2 regions of the Streptomyces sp. NPDC055254 genome follow, and region 2 is predicted to be linked to the other one. Evidence: predicted binding sites of a transcription regulator. Region 2 holds the regulator's gene; the other holds the start of a gene.
The links. The regulator HrcA, encoded in region 2, represses chaperone genes, less so after heat shock. The targets are predictions, from matches to a motif close to TTNGCACTCNGNNNNNCNGAGTGCNAA.
Positions count from the first base shown of each region.

Region 1 (10,145 bases), on a different contig from region 2:
GCGAGTTCATGGGGGTCCCGCCGACCGTCGGCAAGGAAGTCACCATGTCGGGGTGCACGACCTTCCGGATGGAGAACGGCCGGATCGCGGAGGGCTGGTGGTACTACGACGCCCCCGCGATGATGCGGCAGATGGGCATGATGCCCGACATGGCCGGCTAGGCCGGCGGCCGTACGGCACGAACCGGACCGCACACGGGAAAGCCCCGGTCACCTCCGCCGAGCAGCGGTGACCGGGGCCCTCTCGTCGATCAGTGGCTGTGGCCGTGGCCGTGGCCGTGACCGGCGTCGCCCTCGTCCTCGGCCGGCTTCTCGACGACCAGGGTCTCGGTCGTGAGCAGCAGGGAGGCGATGGAAGCGGCGTTCTCCAGCGCGGAGCGGGTGACCTTCACCGGGTCGATGACGCCGGCCTTGACCAGGTCGCCGTACTCGCCGGTGGCGGCGTTGAAGCCCTGGCCCTTGTCGAGCTCGGAGACCTTCGAGGTGATGACGTAACCCTCCAGGCCCGCGTTCTCGGCGATCCAGCGCAGCGGCTCGACGGCGGCGCGGCGCACGACCGCGACACCGGTGGCCTCGTCGCCGGAGAGGCCGAGGTTGCCCTCAAGGACCTTCACGGCGTGGACGAGCGCGGAGCCACCGCCGGAGACGATGCCCTCCTCGACCGCGGCGCGGGTCGCCGAGATGGCGTCCTCAAGACGGTGCTTCTTCTCCTTGAGCTCCACCTCGGTGGCGGCGCCGACCTTGATGACGCAGACGCCACCGGCGAGCTTCGCCAGGCGCTCCTGCAGCTTCTCGCGGTCCCAGTCCGAGTCGGTGGACTCGATCTCGGCCTTGATCTGGTTGACGCGACCGGTGACTTCCTCGTGGCTGCCGCCACCGTCGACGATGGTCGTGTCGTCCTTGGAGATCGTGACGCGGCGGGCGGAGCCCAGTACGTCCAGACCGGCCTGGTCGAGCTTGAGGCCGACCTCCTCGGCGATGACGGTGGCACCGGTGAGGGTGGCCATGTCCTGGAGCATCGCCTTGCGACGGTCACCGAAGCCGGGGGCCTTCACGGCGACCGCGTTGAAGGTGCCGCGGATCTTGTTGACGACGAGGGTGGAGAGCGCCTCGCCCTCGACGTCCTCGGCGATGATCAGGAGCGGCTTGGAGGCGCCGGCCTGGATGACCTTCTCGAGCAGCGGCAGGAGGTCCTGGATGGAGGAGATCTTGCCCTGGTTGATCAGGATGTACGGGTCGTCGAGGACGGCCTCCATACGCTCCTGGTCGGTCACCATGTACGGGGAGAGGTAGCCCTTGTCGAAGGCCATGCCCTCGGTGAACTCCAGCTCCAGGCCGAAGGTGTTGGACTCCTCGACGGTGATGACACCGTCCTTGCCGACCTTGTCCATCGCCTCGGCGATGAGCTCGCCGACCTGCTGGTCCTGCGCGGAGAGCGCGGCCACGGCGGCGATGTCGGACTTGTCCTCGATCGGGCGGGCGGTCGCGAGGAGCTCCTCGGACACGGCCTTGACCGCGGCGTCGATGCCCTTCTTCAGGGCGGCCGGGGACGCGCCCGCGGCGACGTTGCGCAGACCCTCGCGGACCAGCGCCTGGGCCAGCACGGTGGCGGTGGTGGTGCCGTCACCCGCGATGTCGTTGGTCTTGGTCGCCACCTCCTTCACGAGCTGCGCGCCCAGGTTCTCGTACGGGTCGTCCAGCTCGACCTCGCGAGCGATGGTGACACCGTCGTTGGTGATGGTGGGCGCACCGAACTTCTTGTCGATGACGACGTTGCGGCCCTTGGGGCCGATCGTCACCTTGACCGTGTCGGCGAGCTTGTTGACGCCGCGCTCAAGGGCGCGACGGGCGTCCTCGTCGAACTTCAGGATCTTCGGCATGGGAGCGGTTCAGTCCTCTCGTTGCGATCCTCGGCCGCTCACCGCGACCTCCACCGCCTAGAACGAACTACGCCCCTCGCCGCCCGGCATCAGCAGGGTGACCAGGGGCGCAGCTCAAATCAAATCTGGAAGCGAATTACTTCTCGACGATCGCGAGCACGTCGCGAGCCGAGAGGACGAGGTATTCCTCGCCGCTGTACTTCACTTCGGTGCCGCCGTACTTGCTGTAGAGCACGATGTCGCCGACGCTGACGTCCAGCGGGAGACGCTGGCCGTCCTCGAAGCGGCCCGGGCCCACCGCGAGGACGACGCCCTCCTGGGGCTTCTCCTTCGCGGTGTCCGGGATGACCAGGCCGGAAGCCGTGGTCTGCTCGGCGTCGAGCGGCTGGACCACAATGCGGTCCTCGAGCGGCTTGATGGCAACCTTGGAGCTGGCGGTCGTCACGATCCGACCTCCCCCTTCGGAGATCCGGGGTTAACTGTCTGAGGTGGCGACCAGGTCGATCCGTCGTCGCGGGTGCCGGACCTGCCTGTCGCTGTGTTGGCACTCACCAGGGGCGAGTGCCAGGTGCGAGACTATTCCGGCGATTAGCACTCGGTCAAGCTGAGTGCCAATTCTCGCCGCCGGGCGTTGCGCGGAGCGGGCCGAGAACCGCCCCGGATCCGGCCGCACACGCGTCCGCGATCCTTGCTGCCACCGGCGTGACGAGGCCGGACGCGGGCGGCCGCGGGCGCTGCCGGGTGCCGGACGCCGACCCACTCATGGCCGGGATCCGCCCCTCGACCCGCCCGCGAGACCCGTGCCGCGCCGGGACTCCGGGGGCCGAAGCCCCCGCCGCGCACTGAGTACCCGTACTCAGGCGGCGCGACGCGGTAGGGCGAACACTGCGGAGCATGACCGCAGGGACGCCCCCGGAGGGCGCGCAGCCGCACGACCCGCCGCAGGCGCAGGACCGGGGCGCGCGGAGCGCGGGCCCGCCGGCGCGGACCCGCCGCCCCCGCGAGCCGATGCGCCCGTTGGCGGACGCCGTGCTGGCCGTCGTCACGTCCGCCCTGCTGGCCGCGGTCCTGCTCGCGGGCCTCGCGTACCACTCCGTCGAGCAGTTCGGCTTCATCGCGCCGGAACCGGACCCGGGTCCCGACTGGCACGGCCTGCCCCTCGGTTCGGGTGTGCTCACCTTCCTCGGCGTGCTGTGCTGCGGCTCCGCACTGGCCGTCGCCCTTTTCGTCCGTCGGCGCGCGCGGTTCTCCGCCACCGTCCACGCCGCGGCGTGCGCACTGCTCGTGGGGCTGACGCTGACCCTGGCCCACGCCACGTACGAGGCCGCCCACCCGGTGGCCCCCGAGCCGCCCTACCGGGGCACGTACGGGCAGTGCTTCAGCGGGGGCGACAGTCACGAGTGCCCCGGAGGGTGAGCCCGCGCGCGGCGGCCGGTCTTCCCGGTGCGCGCTTCGGAAGGAACCACGGGGAGGGGACCAACGTCGTAGACGATATGAAGATAAAGCGCCTCATTGCCGAGCAGATCGGACCCGCGGCCGGTACGAACCCGAGCGCACCGGGCGCCGCTTCCTCCTCACCGGGCGCGCCGACCGCGCCGACCTCGGCTTCGCCGCCGCCCGCACCGTCGCCCCCACCCGCCCCCACGGACGGTGGCGGCGTCCCGTGCGTGGACTGAAACCCCTGACGACGGCGGGCGCGCGCCGACGCACCGAGGCGCTGCTGCTGGCCCTCGTCGTCGGCATCGCCGTTTTCGGCCACGCGAGCGCGGGCCTCGCCATGAACGGCGAGCTGCCGCCCGACCTCACCGGCTTCGCCATCAGCATGACCCTGCTGTCGCTGGTGGGGCACCTGGGCGTGCGCCGCTTCGCCGCCCGCGCCGATCCGCTGGTGCTCCCCCTCGCCATGCTGCTGACCGGGCTGGGGCTGGTGCTGCTGCACCGCCTCGACCAGGGGTACATCGAGCGCTACAACTCGGAGGCCAACGCCCCCGAGCAGCTGATGTGGACGGTCGTCGGCGTCGCCGCGTGCCTGCTGGTGCTCGCCCTCCTGCGTGACCACCGGCTGCTGCAGCGGTTCATCTACCTCACGATGGCCGCCTCGCTGGTGCTGCTGATCGCGCCGGCGTTCTTCGGCGCGGACACCTACGGCGCGAAGCGCTGGATCAAGCTCTTCGGCTTCTCGCTCCAGCCCGGCGAGTTCGTGAAGATCATGATCGCGATCTTCTTCGCCGGGTACCTGGTGACGCACCGGGACTCGCTCGCCCTGACGGGCCGCAGGTTCCTGGGCGTGCGACTGCCCCCGATGCGCCAGCTCGGCCCCCTCGTGACGGTGTGGATCGTCTCGATGCTGGTGCTGGTCTTCGAGCGCGACCTCGGCACCTCGCTGATCTTCTTCGGCGTGTTCGTGGTGATGCTGTACGTCGCCACGGAGCGCACCGGCTGGATCGTGACCGGCGTGCTGATGGCCTCGCTGGGGGCCTTCGTCGTGGGCTCGACGGAGCCCCACGTCAAGGCGCGCGTCGCCGCCTGGCTGGAGCCGCTGTCCTACTACTGGGAGAACCGGCCGCCCGGCGTGACCTCCGACCAGTCGGCGCAGGCCCTGTTCAGCTTCGGCACCGGCGGCATGTCCGGTACGGGCCTCGGCCTGGGGCACCCGGAGCTGATCAAGTTCGCGGGGCGCAGCGACTTCATCCTCACGACGGTGGGCGAGGAGCTCGGCCTGGCCGGAGTCATGGCCGTCCTGCTCCTCTACGCGCTCCTCGTGCAGCGGGGCCTGCGCATGGCGCTCGCCGCCACCGACCCGTTCGGCAAACTCCTCGCGGTGGGCCTGGCCTCCGCGCTGGCCCTGCAGGTCTTCGTGGTCGCGGGCGGCGTCACGGGCCTGATCCCGCTGACGGGGAAGGCCCTGCCCTTCCTGGCGAAGGGCGGTTCGTCGCTCCTGGCGAACTGGATCATGATCGCGCTGCTCCTGCGCATCAGCGACAGCGCGGAACGCCGGCGCGAGGCGGACGCCACAGGCCCGGCGGAAACGACGATCACCCCACCGGCCCGAGCCGGGAGCGCCGACGGGCGGCTGCCGGCAGGGGGCGCGGACCCGGTGCCCTACACGTAGTCCTCCAGCCGCCCTATCCGGAAACCCTGTTCCTGGATGCGCTGGAGCATGCGCGTCGTCATCTGGACCTCCGTCGCGCCCTTGAGCTCGGCGGGGCCGCGGAAGTGGGCGAGGACGATGTCGCCCGGGCGGAGGGCGGAGCCCTCGGCGTACTGGAAGTTGTTGATCTGCATCGACGCCCGCCACAGCACCAGGGACGAGATCCCGCACTCCGAGGCCGCCCGGAGGGTGTCGTCGTTGTAGTTGCCGAAGGGCGGGCGGAAGAGCGTCGGGCGGTGGCCGAAGCGCTGTTCCAGGCGGTCCTGCTGACCGCAGATCTCCTGCTTCTGCGCCGCGAAGGACAACGTGCGCAGGTTGGGGTGGGTCAGCGTGTGGTTGTTTATCGTGCTCGCCGAGCCGTTGTCGCGGAGCTTCTCGAAGTGCCCGTAGTCCGAGGCCGCCACACTGTCCGTCAGGAACATGCTGATCGGCAGCTTGAGGTCGGCCGCCATCCTCAGGAATTCGGGGTCTTTCTCCGCGCCGTCGTCGAAGGTCAGGAAGACGGTCTTCTCCGCGGGCGGCAGGGGTATTCGGTCCACCACCGCGGCCTTGCCCGGCCCGGCCTTCGGGAGCTGCGGTCTGTGCGCGGGTGCGGGCGCGTACTGGACGGGGGCCGTCAGGCCCCACTTCCTGTACGCCTCGTCCGACGCCGTCCCCGGCGGGGCCGCGCCCCCCGTCGCCGCGGTCGGGGTCGGCGACGGGGTGCCGGCCGACGGCGACTCCTGCGTCGGCTTGCGGCCCAGTCGTTCGATGGGGTCCACGCTGTCCCCGCACCCCGTCAGGGACAGCGCGAGCGCGCCGGCCGCCAGCGTTCCGGCTACGAACCGGCGCGCATACCTCACAGATAGTCCTCCAGGCGGGCCACGGCGTACCCCTTGTCCGTGACGGTCTTCATGACATGACGGATCATGTCAGGCATCGTGCCCTTCCAGTCCTCGCGGCCGCGGAAGTGCGTGAGGATGATGTCACCGGGGTGCAGGTCCCGGTCCCACTCGCGGTAGTCCATCCGGTTCGTGAACGCCTCGGCGTTCCACAGCGGGACGGCCTTGATCCCGCAGGACTTCGCCGCGCGCAGGGTGTCCTCGTTGTAGTTCCCGTACGGCGGCCGGAAGAGCGTCGGCCGCTTGCCGAACTGCTTCTGCATGGTGTCCTGCTGGCCGCAGATCTCCTGGCGCTGCTTCTCGTACGACAGGGCCGGCATGTAGCGGTGGTTGAGCGTGTGGTTGTTGAGGGTGACGCCCGCCGCCTGCATCCGCTTGAAGTACGGGTAGTTGTCGCGCACGACGTAGTCGCTGAGGAACGCCGTGTACGGGATCTTCAGCTCCTGCATCATCCTCAGGAACTCGGGGTCCTTCTCGGAACCGTCGTCGATGGTCAGGAAGACGACCTTGTCCTCCGTCGGGACGGTGGTGAAGACCGGCGGGAGGTTCTCCTGGTCGTCCACCTCGAAGCCCTCGCGGGTGGTGATCTCGGGCTTCTCCTTCGGCGCCGCCGGAGCGGTGAGCGGCAGCTTGACGAGCCCCCACTTCTTCGCCGCGGCGATGCGCGCCTGCTGGGCGGCCTTCACCTTCTCCGCCTGGCTGAGGGCGCCCGCGGCGCCCGCCGCCTCCTTGGCCGCCTTCGCCTTCTCGGCCTTGTCCGGTGCGCCGGAGCCGCCGGAACCGCACGCGGTCCCGAGGGCGGCGACGAGCAGGGCGGCCAGGGCCACCCCGAACCGGCCGCGCGGAACCGCCGCGTACCGGTGACCTTGTTGCGCAATATCTTCCGTTTGTCCGACTAGCTGCATAACTGTGCATCCTGGCATCCGCCGCCCCGGGCCCCACGGAGGACACCGCGAACGCGAGCCCACCTTCCTTCGACTGGCCCACACCGCCTGACGTGGGCGCCTTCGGCAACCGCCGGTCGCCCACAATGGACGCGTGACCCCCGAAGACTTCGCCTCCCTCCTCACCCCCGAGGGCCGCGCCCTCCTGGACTCGCTCCGCGACCACGACCCCGCCCAGGAGCTGGCCGTCGCCACCCGGCTGCGCCGGGAGCACCCGGCCGGACTGGTCTCCGCCGCGCTCGGGCAGGCGCGGCTGCGGCAGCGCGCGGTGGCGAAGTTCGGCGCCGAGGACGCCTTCCGGATGTACTTCACGCCGGGCGGCGGCGAGATGGCCACCCGCGCGTCCGTGGCCTCCTACCGCGCCGGACGGCTGGCCGCCCTCGGTGTGCGCAGCCTCGCCGACCTGTGCTGCGGCATCGGCGGCGACGCCCTCGCGCTCGCGCGGCTCGGCATCCGGGTGCTGGCCGTCGACCGGGACCCGCTGACCGTCGCCGTGGCCCGGGCCAACGCCGAGGCGCTGGGGCTGGCGGAGCTGATCGAGGTGCGGGAGGCGGACGTGACGGACGTGGACGTGTCCGCGTACGACGCCGTGTTCATCGACCCGGCCCGGCGCGGGGGGCGCGGCCGCGTCTTCGACCCCGAGTCCTACTCCCCGCCCCTGTCGTGGGCGGTCGCGACGGCCCGTACGGCGAGGGTCGCGGCCGTCAAGATCGCCCCGGGCATCCCGCACGAGGCCGTGCCCGAAGAGGCCGAGGCCGAGTGGATCTCCGACCGGGGGGACGTCAAGGAGGCCGTGCTGTGGTTCGGGACCTCTCCCGGGACCGTACGCGCCACCCTGCTGCCCGGCCCGCGCGGGCTGGCCACCCCCGATCCACTGCCCGACCCGCCGGCCGGGCCGGTGGGCCGCTACCTCTACGAGCCGGACGGAGCCGTCATCCGCGCCCACCTCGTCGCCGAGGTCGCCGAGCGGTTGGACGGCCGGCTGATCGACCCGACCATCGCCTACGTCACCGCCGACGAGCTGCGCGCGACGCCGTACGCGACGGCGTACGAGATCACCGACGTGCTTCCGTTCGGGCTGAAGAAGTTGAAGGCGCTGCTGCGCGAGCGCGGGGTCGGCATCCTGACCGTGAAGAAGCGCGGCTCCGCGATCGAGCCGGAGGAACTGCGCAGGAAGGTGAAGCCGCAGGGGCCGAACTCGGCGACGGTGTTCCTGACCCGGGTGGCGGGGGCCCCGTCGATGCTGATCGGCGCCCCCGTCCTACCGGCTGCCGCGGCCGCCGCCCCGGTCGCGCCGCCGCCGCACCCCGGCGCCAGCCGGTGAAGGCGCGCACGGCCCAGCGGCAGTGCGCGCCCGCCTTGGCGGCGGCAGGTCACGACGAGGCATGGGCATGTCCATGTCGGCCCCCTGCCCGGACCCCGCCGCCCGCGGCGCCGGGGGACGCGGGGCGCGGGTCAGCCCTGCGCCGTCGTGGTCTCCACCGACTCGAACCGCCAGCGGTGCACGGCCCGGGTGATCAGATCGGCGGCGGGCTCCGGCAGTTCGGGCAGCTCCGCCGCCACGCCCTCGACCGCCTCCCACCAGGTGATCACGAGCACCCGGTCCTGCGGAGCGCGGAACACCTCGCGGCGCACCGGCTCCCGGGCGAGGACCTGCGAACGGGCCCACTCCAGGAGCTCGTTGGCCCGGCCCTCGACGGCGCGGGCCTCCCACATCAGCGCGACGGTGCTCATGAGTACAGGTTGTCCTTGCTCAGCTCGTGCACGTGGTCGTGATCGTGCCCGTGGCCGTGCCCAGGACCGTGCCCGTGCTCGTGCCCGCGACGTGCGGCCTGCGCACCCGGCACGTGCGGGTCCGTGACCGGCAGGGAGGAGTCCGCCGACAGGTCCCAGTCCGAGGCGGGACGGTTGCGCTTGACCATCTCCGCGCCCAGCGCCGCCACCATCGCACCGTTGTCCGTGCACAGCTTCGGCCGCGGCACCCGCAGGATGATCCCCGCGTCGTCGCACCGCTCCTGCGCCAGCGAGCGCAGCCGCGAGTTGGCCGCCACGCCGCCGCCGATCATCAGGTGGTCGACGCCCTCGTCCTTGCACGCGCGGATCGCCTTGCGCGTCAGCACGTCCACCACGGCCTCCTGGAAGGACGCCGCCACGTCGCGCACCGGCACCTCCTCGCCCGCCTTCCGCTTCGCCTCGATCCAGCGGGCGACGGCGGTCTTGAGTCCGGAGAAGGAGAAGTCGTACGCCGCGTCGCGCGGCCCCGTCAGCCCGCGCGGGAAATGGATCGCCTCGGGGTCGCCCTCCCGTGCGAGCCGGTCGATGACCGGGCCGCCGGGGAAGCCGAGCTGGAGCACCCGCGCGATCTTGTCGAAGGCCTCGCCCGCCGCGTCGTCGATGGTCGCGCCGAGCGGCCGTACGTCGGAGGTGATGTCCGGCGCCAGCAGCAGTGAGGAGTGCCCGCCGGACACCAGCAGCGCCATCGTCGGCTCGGGCAGCGGTCCGTGTTCCAGCTGGTCCACGCAGATGTGCGAGGCCAGGTGGTTCACGCCGTACAGCGGCTTGCCGAGGGCGTACGCGTACGCCTTGGCCGCCGAGACGCCGACGAGCAGGGCGCCCGCCAGCCCGGGACCGGCGGTGACCGCGATGCCGTCCAGGTCGCGGGCGCTGACGCCGGCTTCCTTCAGGGCGCGTTCGATGGTCGGGACCATCGCCTCCAGGTGGGCCCGCGAGGCCACTTCCGGCACGACGCCGCCGAACCGGGCGTGCTCGTCGACGCTCGACGCGATGGCGTCCGCGAGCAGGGTGGTGCCGCGGACGACGCCGACGCCGGTCTCGTCGCAGGAGGTCTCGATGCCGAGGACGAGCGGTTCGTCAGCCATTGCTCTCACTGCTCTCACTTCTTGCTTGTGCGGGGTCGGTCAGTCGCATCACGAGAGCGTCGATGTTGCCGGGCTGGTAGTAGCCCCGGCGGAATCCGATGGGCTCGAAGCCGAAGCGCTCGTAGAGCTTCTGCGCGCGGGTGTTGTCCACCCGCACCTCCAGCAGGACTTCGGCGCACTCGAATGCGGTGGCGGCGCGCAGCAGGTCGGTCAGGAGCCGGGAGCCGAGCCCGGTACCCCACTGGTCGCGGGCGGCCGCGATGGTCTGTACGTCGGCCAGGTCGCCGGCGGCGGCGAGTCCGGCATAGCCGACCAGGCGGCCGGAGGCGCTCTCGGCGACGAGGTACCTGCGCGTGGCCCGCGGGCCGCGGGCATGGGCCAGTTCGGACCAGAACATGCCGGCGGACCAGG
Region 1 is NZ_JBSGQV010000002.1:127,809-137,953, forward strand. Features, by position in the region: gene ACWFQ8_RS02745 (ester cyclase) at 1-161, shown strand, start outside; gene groL (chaperonin GroEL) at 251-1,879, opposite strand; gene groES (co-chaperone GroES) at 2,016-2,324, opposite strand; gene ACWFQ8_RS02760 (DUF6234 family protein) at 2,774-3,295, shown strand; gene ACWFQ8_RS02765 (FtsW/RodA/SpoVE family cell cycle protein) at 3,543-4,991, shown strand; gene ACWFQ8_RS02770 (polysaccharide deacetylase family protein) at 4,982-5,872, opposite strand; gene ACWFQ8_RS02775 (polysaccharide deacetylase family protein) at 5,869-6,816, opposite strand; gene ACWFQ8_RS02780 (class I SAM-dependent methyltransferase) at 6,950-8,179, shown strand; gene ACWFQ8_RS02785 (hypothetical protein) at 8,311-8,589, opposite strand; gene tsaD (tRNA (adenosine(37)-N6)-threonylcarbamoyltransferase complex transferase subunit TsaD) at 8,586-9,734, opposite strand; gene rimI (ribosomal protein S18-alanine N-acetyltransferase) at 9,727-10,145, opposite strand, start outside.
Region 1: groES (co-chaperone GroES) is a predicted target of HrcA. The motif match lies at 2,468-2,494, and genes of this name have one in related genera.

Region 2 (10,145 bases):
CCGCCAGGCCCGCCCGGCCCGGACGGGCCCAAAACACAGTGTGTCCCAGATCACTCCCGGAATGCTCTTCTCCGCGAGGTCCCCCGGGGGCGCGGCGGAGCCGCCGCGGCTGACCGGGGCCCCGGCGGGAGGCTCGAAACGGGCCGGGGACCCGGCCTCAGGTCCGCTTCGGCAGCGGTACCCGCATCAGGTCCGCCGCCACCGTGAGCTCACCCTCGAAGCCCGCGGCGCGCGCCTGGCGCTCGAACTCCGACGGGTCCGCGTACCGCTGCGAGAAGTGCGTCAGCACCAGGTGCCGGACCCCCGCGTCACGGGCCGCGCCCGCCGCCTGGCCGGCGGTCAGGTGGCCGTGGTCGGCGGCCAGGCCGGCGTCCTCGTCGAGGAAGGTCGACTCGATCACCAGCATGTCGCAGCCCTCCGCGAGCGCCTCCACGCCGGGACACATCCGGGTGTCCATGACGAAGGCGAACCGCTGCCCCGGCCTGGGCTCGCTGACCTGGTCCAAGGTCACCTCCCCCAGCCGCCCGTCGCGCTGGAGCCGTCCCACGTCGGGCCCCTTGATCCCGTGCCGCGCGAGCAGTTCCGGCACCATGCGGCGCCCGTCCGGCTCGGTGATCCGGTAGCCGAAGGACTCCACCGGGTGCGACAGCAGCCGTGCCTCCAGGACGTACGACGCCCCGCGCGCCAGCGTCCCGTTCCCGGTCACCGGCCCCTCTTCGAGCAGGACCGTCTCCCGGTAGGCCGTGGCGTACCGCAGCCGGTCGAAGAACTTCTGTCCGGAGGCCGGGTAATGCGCGGCCACGGGGTGCGGGACCCGGTCGAGGTTGATCCGCTGGATCACCCCGGCGAGGCCGAGGCTGTGGTCACCGTGGAAGTGGGTGACACAGATCCGGTTGATGTCGTGCGCGGCCACCCCGGCGCGCAGCATCTGGCGCTGGGTGCCCTCGCCCGGGTCGAAGAGGATGCCCTCCCCGTCCCAGCGCAGCAGGTAGCCGTTGTGGTTGCGGTGGCGGGTCGGGACCTGGCTGGCGGTCCCGAGCACCACGAGTTCTCGTACGGACACGGCTATCCCGGCGGCCACTGGAGGCCGCGGCCGCCGAGGACGTGCGCGTGGGTGTGGAAGACGGTCTGGCCGGCGCCGGATCCCGTGTTGAACACGACCCGGTAGCCGTGCTCGGTGATCTTCTCGTCGCGGGCGATCTGGCCGGCCTCCCGCAGCAGGTCGGCGGCGAGGGCCGGTTCGGCCTCGGCGAGCGAGGCCGCGTCGGGGTAGTGCGCCTTGGGGATGATCAGGACGTGCGTCGGCGCCTGCGGGTTGATGTCCCGGAAGGCGACGGTCGTCTCGGTCTCCCGGACCACGGTCGCCGGGATGTCCCCGGTGACGATCTTGCAGAACAGGCAGTCGGCCTGCGGTTCCCCGGCCATTGCGGTGCCTCCCGTGACGGTGGTGATCGGTCCGGGCATCGTATCCAGCCCGTCCCGCACCGCGACGCCCCCGGCCCGGCCGCCGTTCAGGACCACCGTCGCGGCCGCCCGTCACGACCCGTCCCGGCCACCCGTCGGGACCACCGTCCCGTCCGCGCGTCAGGACCACCGTCCCGTCCGGGCCAGCAGGACCGCCGTCGCGGCCGTGCCCGCCGTGGAGGTGCGAAGCACCGAGCGGCCCAGGCGGTAGGGGCGGGCCCCCGCCCCGGCGAAGACGGCCAGCTCCTCCGGGGAGACCCCGCCCTCGGGGCCGACCACCAGGACGATGGAGCCGGCCTGCGGCAGCGGGGCCGCGGCCAGCGCCTCCGAGGGGGTGTCGCGGTCCTCGTGGAGGACCATCGCCAGATCGGCGTCGGCCAGCAGCGCCGCCACCTGCTTGGTCGACAGGGCCTCGGCCACCTCCGGGAAGCGGACCCGGCGGGACTGCTTGCCCGCCTCGCGGGCCGTGGCCCGCCACTTGGCCAGGGACTTGGCACCCCGGTCCCCGCGCCACTGCGTGATGCAGCGCGAGGCCTGCCAGGGCACGATCGCGTCCACGCCGGTCTCGGTCATGGTCTCGACGGCCAGCTCGCCGCGGTCCCCCTTGGGCAGGGCCTGGACGACCGTGATCCGCACCCCGGGCTCCGGCTCGCGGCCGGCCGCGGACACGGCCACGACCAGCCGGTCCTTGCCCTCCGCCGCCTTGACGACCGCGTCGGCCCAGCCGCCCCGGCCGTCCGTCAGGACCACCGCCTCACCCGGGTTCAGCCGCTTCACGGACACCGCGTGCCGGCCCTCGGGGCCGTCCAGGACGAACTCCGGTCCCGCCGGGACCTCTTCGACCACGAACACGGGGGCGGTCATGACGCACTCCTCATCTGCATTGCTCTCAACGCGCTCTTCGCCTCGGCCAGTTCGGCTGCCAGTACTTCCACCAACTCACCGGCCGGCAACGTCCGCGCCAGCCGGTGCCCCTGCCCCGCCCACAGGGCCATGCCCTGCGGATCCCCGGCCGCCGCGGCCGCCTTGCGCAGGGCCGAGGTCAGGTGGTGGACCTGAGGGTAGGCGGCGGGGACGTAGGGACCGTGCTCGCGCACGAACCGGTTCACCAGTCCCCGCGCCGGCCGCCCGGAGAAGGCCCGGGTCAGCTCGGTCCGGACGAACAGCGGGTCCGTCAGCGCCTTCTTGTGCAGCGGGTCCGCACCCGACTCCGGGCACGCCAGGAAGGCGGTGCCGAGCTGCGCCGCCTCCGCGCCCGCCGCCAGCACCGCGGCGATCTGCGAGCCGCGCATCAGACCGCCCGCCGCGATGATCGGGAGCGACACGGATTCCCGCACCTGGGCCACCAGCGCGAGCAGCCCCACGGACGCCGTGCCGTCGGCCTGCGGGTCGTCGCGGTGGGTGCCCTGGTGACCGCCCGCCTCCACGCCCTGCACGCACAGGGCGTCGGCTCCCGCGTGCTGCGCGGTACGGGCCTCCTCGACGGAGGTCACGGTCACGGTGGTGCGGGTGCCCGCCTTCCGCAGCGCCGCCAGCGCCGCGGCCCCGGGACAGCCGAAGGTGAAGGAGACGACCGGGACCGGGTCTTCGAGCAGGATGGCGAGCTTCGCGTCGTAGCCGTCGTCGCAGGTGCTGTAGACGTCCTCGTCGGCGAGGGAGATCCCGTACCAGCTCGCCTCGCCGGCCAGCTGCCCCCGGTAGGCCTCCACCGCGGCCGGGTCGGCGCAGCCGGTCTGCGGCATGAAGAGGTTGACGCCGAACGGGCGCCGGGTCAGGGCGCGGACCTGCTTGATCTCCTGGTACATGCCGTCGGCGGTCTTGTACCCCCCGGCCAGGAACCCCAGCCCGCCCGCCTCGCACACGGCGGCGGCGAGCAGCGGGCTGGAGGCGCCGCCCGCCATGGGAGCCTGCACGATCGGGTAAGGGGTGAGACCGTTCGGCGAGGAGGACATGGACGCATCGTGCCACGTCCCGTGCGGGGGGCCGAATCATGGCATTCGCCTGGCATAGTCCGCTTCACCGAGCTCCGCCGGACATGCGCCGAGCCCGGCGCGGGGGCGTCCCCGGCCGGGCTCGTACGGTGTTCGGCTCGCCCGTCAGCGACCGTTGAAAGCGTCCTTCAAACGGCTGAACAGGCCCTGCTGGCCCGGCGCGAACTGGCCCGTGGGCCGCTCCTCGCCGCGCAGCTTCGCGAGCTGGCGCAGCAGGTCCTCCTGCTGCGGGTCGAGCTTGCTCGGGGTCGTGACCTCGACGTGGACCATCAGGTCGCCGCGCCCGCCGCCGCGCAGATGCGTGACGCCGCGCCCGTGCAGCGGGATCGACTGGCCGGACTGGGTGCCGGGCCGGATGTCGATCTCCTCCATGCCGTCCAGCGTCTCCAGCGGGCACTTGGTGCCGAGGGACGCCGCCGTCATCGGGATGGTGACCGTGCAGTGCAGGTCGTCCCCGCGCCGCTGGAACGTCGGGTGCGGCAGCTCGTGGATCTCCACGTACAGGTCGCCGGCGGGGCCGCCGCCGGGGCCGACCTCGCCCTCGCCCGCGAGCTGGATGCGGGTGCCGTTCTCGACGCCCGCCGGGATCTTGACCGTCAGGCTGCGGCGGGACCGGACCCGGCCGTCGCCCGCGCACTCGGGGCACGGGGTCGGGACGACGGTGCCGAAGCCCTGGCACTGCGGGCAGGGGCGGGAGGTCATGACCTGGCCCAGGAAGGACCGGGTGACCTGCGAGACCTCACCGCGGCCGCGGCACATGTCACATGTCTGCGCCGAGGTGCCGGGGGCGGCACCCTCGCCGGAGCAGGTGGTGCAGACGATCGCCGTGTCGACCTGGATGTCCTTGGTCGTCCCGAAGGCGGCTTCGTCCAGCTCCAGGTCCAGGCGGATCATCGCGTCCTGGCCGCGCCGGGTCCGCGAGCGCGGCCCGCGCTGCGAGGTCTGGCCGAAGAAGGCGTCCATGATGTCGGAGAAGTTGCCGAAGCCACCCGCTCCGAAGCCGCCCGCGCCGGCGCCGCCCGAGGAGGACAGCGGGTCGCCGCCGAGGTCGTAGACCTGCTTCTTCTGCGGGTCCGAGAGCACCTCGTACGCCGCGTTGATCTCCTTGAAACGCTCTTGCGTCTTGGGATCGGGGTTCACATCCGGGTGCAGCTCGCGCGCGAGCCGCCGGAATGCCTTCTTGATCTCGTCCTGCGATGCGTCGCGGCGCACGCCGAGAACGGCGTAGTAGTCCGTGGCCACTTACGACTCCGCCAGGATCTGTCCGACGTAACGTGCCACTGCGCGTACCGCTCCCATCGTTCCGGGGTAGTCCATGCGGGTCGGTCCGACCACGCCGAGTTTGGCGACTGCTTCGCCGCCCGAACCGTAACCGACCGAGACGACCGACGTGGAGTTCAGCCCCTCGTAGGCGTTCTCGTGCCCGATCCGTACGGCCATTCCCGACTCGTTGGCCTCGCCGAGCAGCTTGAGGAGCACGACCTGCTCCTCCAGCGCCTCCAGCACCGGCCTGATCGTCAGGGGAAAATCGTGTCCGAAGCGGGTGAGATTGGCGGTACCGCCGATCATCAGCCGTTCCTCGGCTTCCTCGACCAGGGTTTCGAGGAGGGTCGCGAGCACCGTGGAGACCGTGCCGCGGTCCTCGGCCTCGAAGGATTCGGGAAGGTCCTGGACGAGCGGCGGCACGTCGGTGAACCGACGGCCGACGACCCGGCTGTTGAGCCGGGCCCGCAGGTCCGCGAGCGAGGCCTCGCCGAATGGGCTCGGGCAGTCGATCAGCCGCTGCTCGACCCGCCCGGTGTCCGTGATCAGTACGAGCATCAGGCGCGCGGGAGCCAGCGGGAGCAGCTCCACGTGCCGGACGGTCGACCGGGTCAGGCTCGGGTACTGGACGACGGCGACCTGCCGGGTCAGCTGCGCGAGCAGCCGCACCGTACGGCCGACCACGTCGTCGAGGTCGACGGCGCCGTCGAGGAAGTTCTGGATCGCCCGGCGCTCCGGCGACGACAGTGGTTTGACCCCCGCCAGCTTGTCGACGAAGAGGCGGTAGCCCTTGTCGGTGGGGATCCGGCCGGCGCTGGTGTGGGGCTGGGCGATGTAGCCCTCCTCCTCCAGCACGGCCATGTCGTTGCGCACGGTGGCGGGCGAGACGCCGAGCCGGTGCCGCTCGGTGAGCGCCTTGGAGCCGACCGGCTCCTCCGTCCCGACGTAGTCCTGGACGATGGCGCGCAGCACTTCGAGTCTGCGTTCACTGAGCATCGCGCACACCTCCAGCTGTGGTCCGTTGCCTGCTCCGTTGGCACTCCGAGCGTTCGAGTGCCAGAGATCCCCCGCTCAGTGTACGGCCGGGTAGTAAGCCCCTGGCAAGGGAGGCCCGCCAGGGTAGCGTCGCCGTATGGACGTGCGTTGGGAAGAGGCGGGCTGGGAACGGCTGAGCGGACGGGCCGGTCGGCGCCGGCTGCCGGTGTGGGACTGCACCGTGGGGCTGGTGGTGGGGGACGATTCCGTCCTCCTGGTGGATCCGGGGTCGTCCCTCCGGGAGGGGGCGCTGCTGCGGGCCGAGGCGGAGCGGCTGACCGGGCGGCACGTGACTCATATCGCATTCACGCACGGACATTTCGACCACGTGCTGGGCGGAGCGGCGTTCGCGGGCGCCGAGGTGTACGGGGCGGTGGGGCTGGCGGGGGTGCTGGCCGGTGACCGCGAGGCGCTGCGGCGCTCGGCGGTGGAGCACGGGCTCCCGCAGGACGAGGCGGCGGAGGCCGTCGAACTGCTGGTGCTGCCCCGCCACCCGGTGTCGGGCGAGTGGACGCTGGAGCTGGGCGGGATCCAGGTGCTGCTGGCGAACGTGGGACCGGGGCACACCGGGCACGACCTGGCGGTCTTCGTGCCCGGCGGGCGGGAGGTGGTGTTCTGCGGGGACCTCGTGGAGGAGTCGGGCGAGCCGCAGGCCGGCCGGGACGCGATGCCGGCCCGGTGGCCCGCCGCCCTGGACCGGCTGCTGTCGCTCGGTGGCGACGACGCGCTGTACGTGCCGGGTCACGGAGCGGTGGTCGGCGCGGACTTCGTCCGTGCGCAACGCGCCACACTGGCGGCCCGTTTCGGCGTGTCGGAGGCGTGACCGGCGCCGCTCTCCTACTGTCGGCCGGATGCGCGAGTACTCCCCCGACCTGACCCCGCAGTGGAAGCGCCCCAAGGCCGTGCCGGAGGTGCCGGCGGAGCCCGACCTGGTGGTCGAGGTGGCGGGTACGGATTTCTGCGGCGCGGTGGTGGCCTGCGAGGCCGGCACGGTGACGCTGGAGGACCGGTTCGGCAAGCGGCGGGTCTTCCCGATGGATCCGTGCGGCTTCCTGCTGGAGGGCGCCGTGGTCACCCTGGTCCGCCCGCCCCGGGGGCCGGCGGCCGCGGCCCGTACCGCGTCCGGGTCCATCGCCGTCCCCGGCGCCCGGGCTCGGGTGGCCCGGGCCGGGCGGATCTATGTCGAGGGGCGGCACGACGCCGAGCTGGTCGAGCGGGTCTGGGGCGACGACCTGCGGATCGAAGGCGTGGTGGTGGAGTACCTGGAGGGCATCGACGAACTTCCCGCCGTCGTCGCGGAATTCGGCCCGGCCCCGGACGCCCGCCTGGGCGTCCTGGTGGACCACCTGGTGCCGGGGTCGAAGGAGTCCCGCATCGCGGCGGCGGTGACCTCCCCCGACGTCCTGATCGTGGGCCACCCGTACGTGGACGTCTGGCAGGCGGTGAAGCCGTCCGCGCTCGGCATCCCCGCGTGGCCGGCGGTCCCTCGCGGCCAGGACTGGAAGACGGGCATCTGCCGGGCCCTGGGCTGGCCGGAGAACACGGGGGCCGCCTGGCAGCACATCCTGTCGCGCGTGACCTCGTACAAGGACCTGGAACCGACCCTGCTGGGCGCGGTGGAACACCTCATCGACCACGTGACGGCGCCCTCGTAGGGCTAGGTCACGATCGCGGCGAAACCCCCTCCCTCGCCGGACGGATGTTCCTATGATGTGCCTCCTTTCGCGACTTCCAGGTGGGGGCACCGATGCACAGCACCGAGGGCGGCAGAACCGGCGACAGCAGAACGGGCGGCTCCAGCGGGACCGGCGGCTCCAGCGGGACCGGCGACGGCTCCAGGGGCCGCGGACGTCCGGGGGACCGGATCCGGCGGGCGCTGGTCGCCCTCCTGGTGGCGGGCGCCGCCGTCGCCTGCGGGCCGGCCGCGAGCGAGGGGCCCGCGGTGCCCGCGCCGCCGTCCCTCACGTCGGCGGCCCCGACGACGGCCTCCCCGACACCGACTCCGTCCCCGACACCGCCGCCCTCGCCGACTCCCACGCAGGTCCCGGCCCCGCCGGTCACCGCCCCCGCCGTCGACCAGAAGGCGCCCGCCGCCCCCACGACCCGGGCGGCGACCAAGCCCACCCCGCAACCCGCGACGAAGGCCCCGGCGCCGCCGTCCGAGCCCGTGGCCGCGGACTGCGAGATCGTCTCCAACGCGGGGAACTGCTACAACGCGGGCCAGTTCTGCCGCAAGGCCGACATCGGCCGCTCCACGCACGCCGGGAACGGCCGGATCATCCACTGCCGCCAGGACGGCGGCCAGGCGCGCTGGGGCTACTAGCGGGCGGGGCCGGGCCGTCGCGGGATGCCGGAGAAGACGGCCCGGCCTAGTCGACCAGGTCGCGCACGACGGCGTCGGCCAGGAGGCGGCCGCGCAGGGTGAGCACGGCGCGGCCCGCTTCGTACGGGTCGGGGTGCAGCAGGCCGTCCGCCAGTGCGCGGCGCGAGGCCGCCAGCCCGGCCGGAGCCAGCAAGGACAGCGGTACGCCGTCCACGAGCCGCAGCTCCAGCAGGATCCGCTCCACGCGCCGGTCCTCCTCGGAGAGGAGTTCGCGGCCGGCGCCCGGGGAACGCCCCTGCGCCAGTGCGGCGGCGTACGCGCCCGGGTGCTTCACGTTCCACCAGCGCACGCCCCCGACGTGCGAGTGCGCACCCGGCCCGGCGCCCCACCAGTCGGCGCCGCGCCAGTACAACTCGTTGTGCAGACAGCGGCCGGCCTCCGAAGTGGCCCAGTTCGACACCTCGTACCAGGAGTACCCGGCCTGCGCCATGACCTCGTCCGCGATCAGGTAGCGGTCGGCGTGGACGTCGTCGTCCGTCATCGGGACCTCGCCCCGGCGGATCCGCCGGGCGAGCTGCGTGCCCTCCTCGACGATCAGCGCGTAGGCGCTGATGTGATCCGGTCCGGCTCCCAGGGCGGCCGCGAGCGACGCGCGCCAGTCCTCGTCGGACTCGCCGGGCGTGCCGTAGATCAGGTCCAGGTTCACGTGCTCGAAGCCGGCCGCGCGCGCCTCCGCGACGCAGGCCTCGGGGCGTCCGGGCGTGTGCGTGCGGTCGAGCACCTTCAGGACGTGCTGCTTCGCGCTCTGCATGCCGAAGGAGAGCCGGTTGAAGCCGCCGGCGCGCAGTTCGGCCAGGTACTGCGGATCGACCGACTCCGGATTGGCCTCGGTCGTGATCTCGGCGTCCTCGGCCAGGCCGAATTCGTCGCGGATCGCGGCGAGCATCCGTACGAGGTCCCGGGCGGGCAGCAGCGTGGGGGTGCCGCCGCCGACGAAGACGGTCCGGACGGCCCTGGGGTCGTCGCCGAGCACCTTGCGGGCGAGGCGGACCTCGTCGATCAGGGTGTCGGCGTAGTTCTCCCGGGAGGCGAGCACGCCGCCGGTCCCCCGCAGCTCGGTGGCCGTGTAGGTGTTGAAGTCGCAGTACCCGCAGCGGGTGGCGCAGTACGGGACGTGCAGGTAGAAGCCGAGCGGCCGCTCCCCCGCACCCGCCAGGGCGTGCGCCGGCAGCGAGCCGTCTTCGGGCATGGGTTCACCATCGGGCAGTGCGGAAGGCATACCCCATTGTCCCGCACCCGCCCCCACCCCCGCCCCACCCACCCGAAGCGGGCCCCCGAGCGCCGGCCCGGCGGGGGTGCGGGGCGGAGGTGCCCCGCACCGGGCGTGGCTCGCCGCGAGGCGTCAGGCTTCGCGGGACCCCTCGTACATCTCGTCGATCAGGTACTTGAACTCCCGCTCGACCACCGGCCGCTTCAGCTTGAGGCTCGGGGTGAGGTCCCCGTGCTCCACGTCCAGGTCGCGCGGCAGCAGCCGGAACTGCTTCACCGTCTGCCAGCGCTGGAGCCCCTCGTTCAAGGTCTGGACGTACGTCTCGATGAGCCGGTTCGTCTCCGGCGCGGCCACGACCTCCGCGTACGTCTTGCCCTCCAGCCCGTTATCGGCGGCCCAGCCCAGGATCGACGGCCCGTCGAGCGCGATCAGCGCCGAGCAGAAGTTCCGGTCCGCGCCGTGCACGACGATGCTGGAGACGTACGGGCAGATCGCCTTGAACTGGCCCTCGACCTCGGCCGGGGCGACGTACTTGCCGCCGGAGGTCTTGATCAGGTCCTTCTTGCGGTCGGTGATCCGCAGGTAGCCGTCGGCGGAGAGTTCGCCGATGTCACCGGTGTGCAGCCAGCCGTCGGCCTCCAGCACCTCGGCGGTCTTGTCCGGCAGCCCGTGGTAGCCCTGCATGATGCCGGGGCCGCGCAGCATGATCTCGCCGTCGTCGGCGATCCGGACCTCGGTGCCGGGGAGCGGCTTGCCGACCGTGCCGGTGCGGTAGGCCTCGCCCGGGTTCACGAAGGAG
Region 2 is NZ_JBSGQV010000019.1:75,715-85,859, forward strand. Features, by position in the region: gene ACWFQ8_RS19675 (ribonuclease Z) at 158-1,063, opposite strand; gene ACWFQ8_RS19680 (histidine triad nucleotide-binding protein) at 1,066-1,425, opposite strand; gene ACWFQ8_RS19685 (16S rRNA (uracil(1498)-N(3))-methyltransferase) at 1,585-2,328, opposite strand; gene ACWFQ8_RS19690 (nitronate monooxygenase) at 2,325-3,416, opposite strand; gene dnaJ (molecular chaperone DnaJ) at 3,561-4,697, opposite strand; gene hrcA (heat-inducible transcriptional repressor HrcA) at 4,698-5,714, opposite strand; gene ACWFQ8_RS19705 (MBL fold metallo-hydrolase) at 5,851-6,576, shown strand; gene ACWFQ8_RS19710 (DUF3097 domain-containing protein) at 6,605-7,408, shown strand; gene ACWFQ8_RS19715 (hypothetical protein) at 7,501-8,076, shown strand; gene hemW (radical SAM family heme chaperone HemW) at 8,123-9,355, opposite strand; gene ACWFQ8_RS19725 (AMP-dependent synthetase/ligase) at 9,479-10,145, opposite strand, start outside.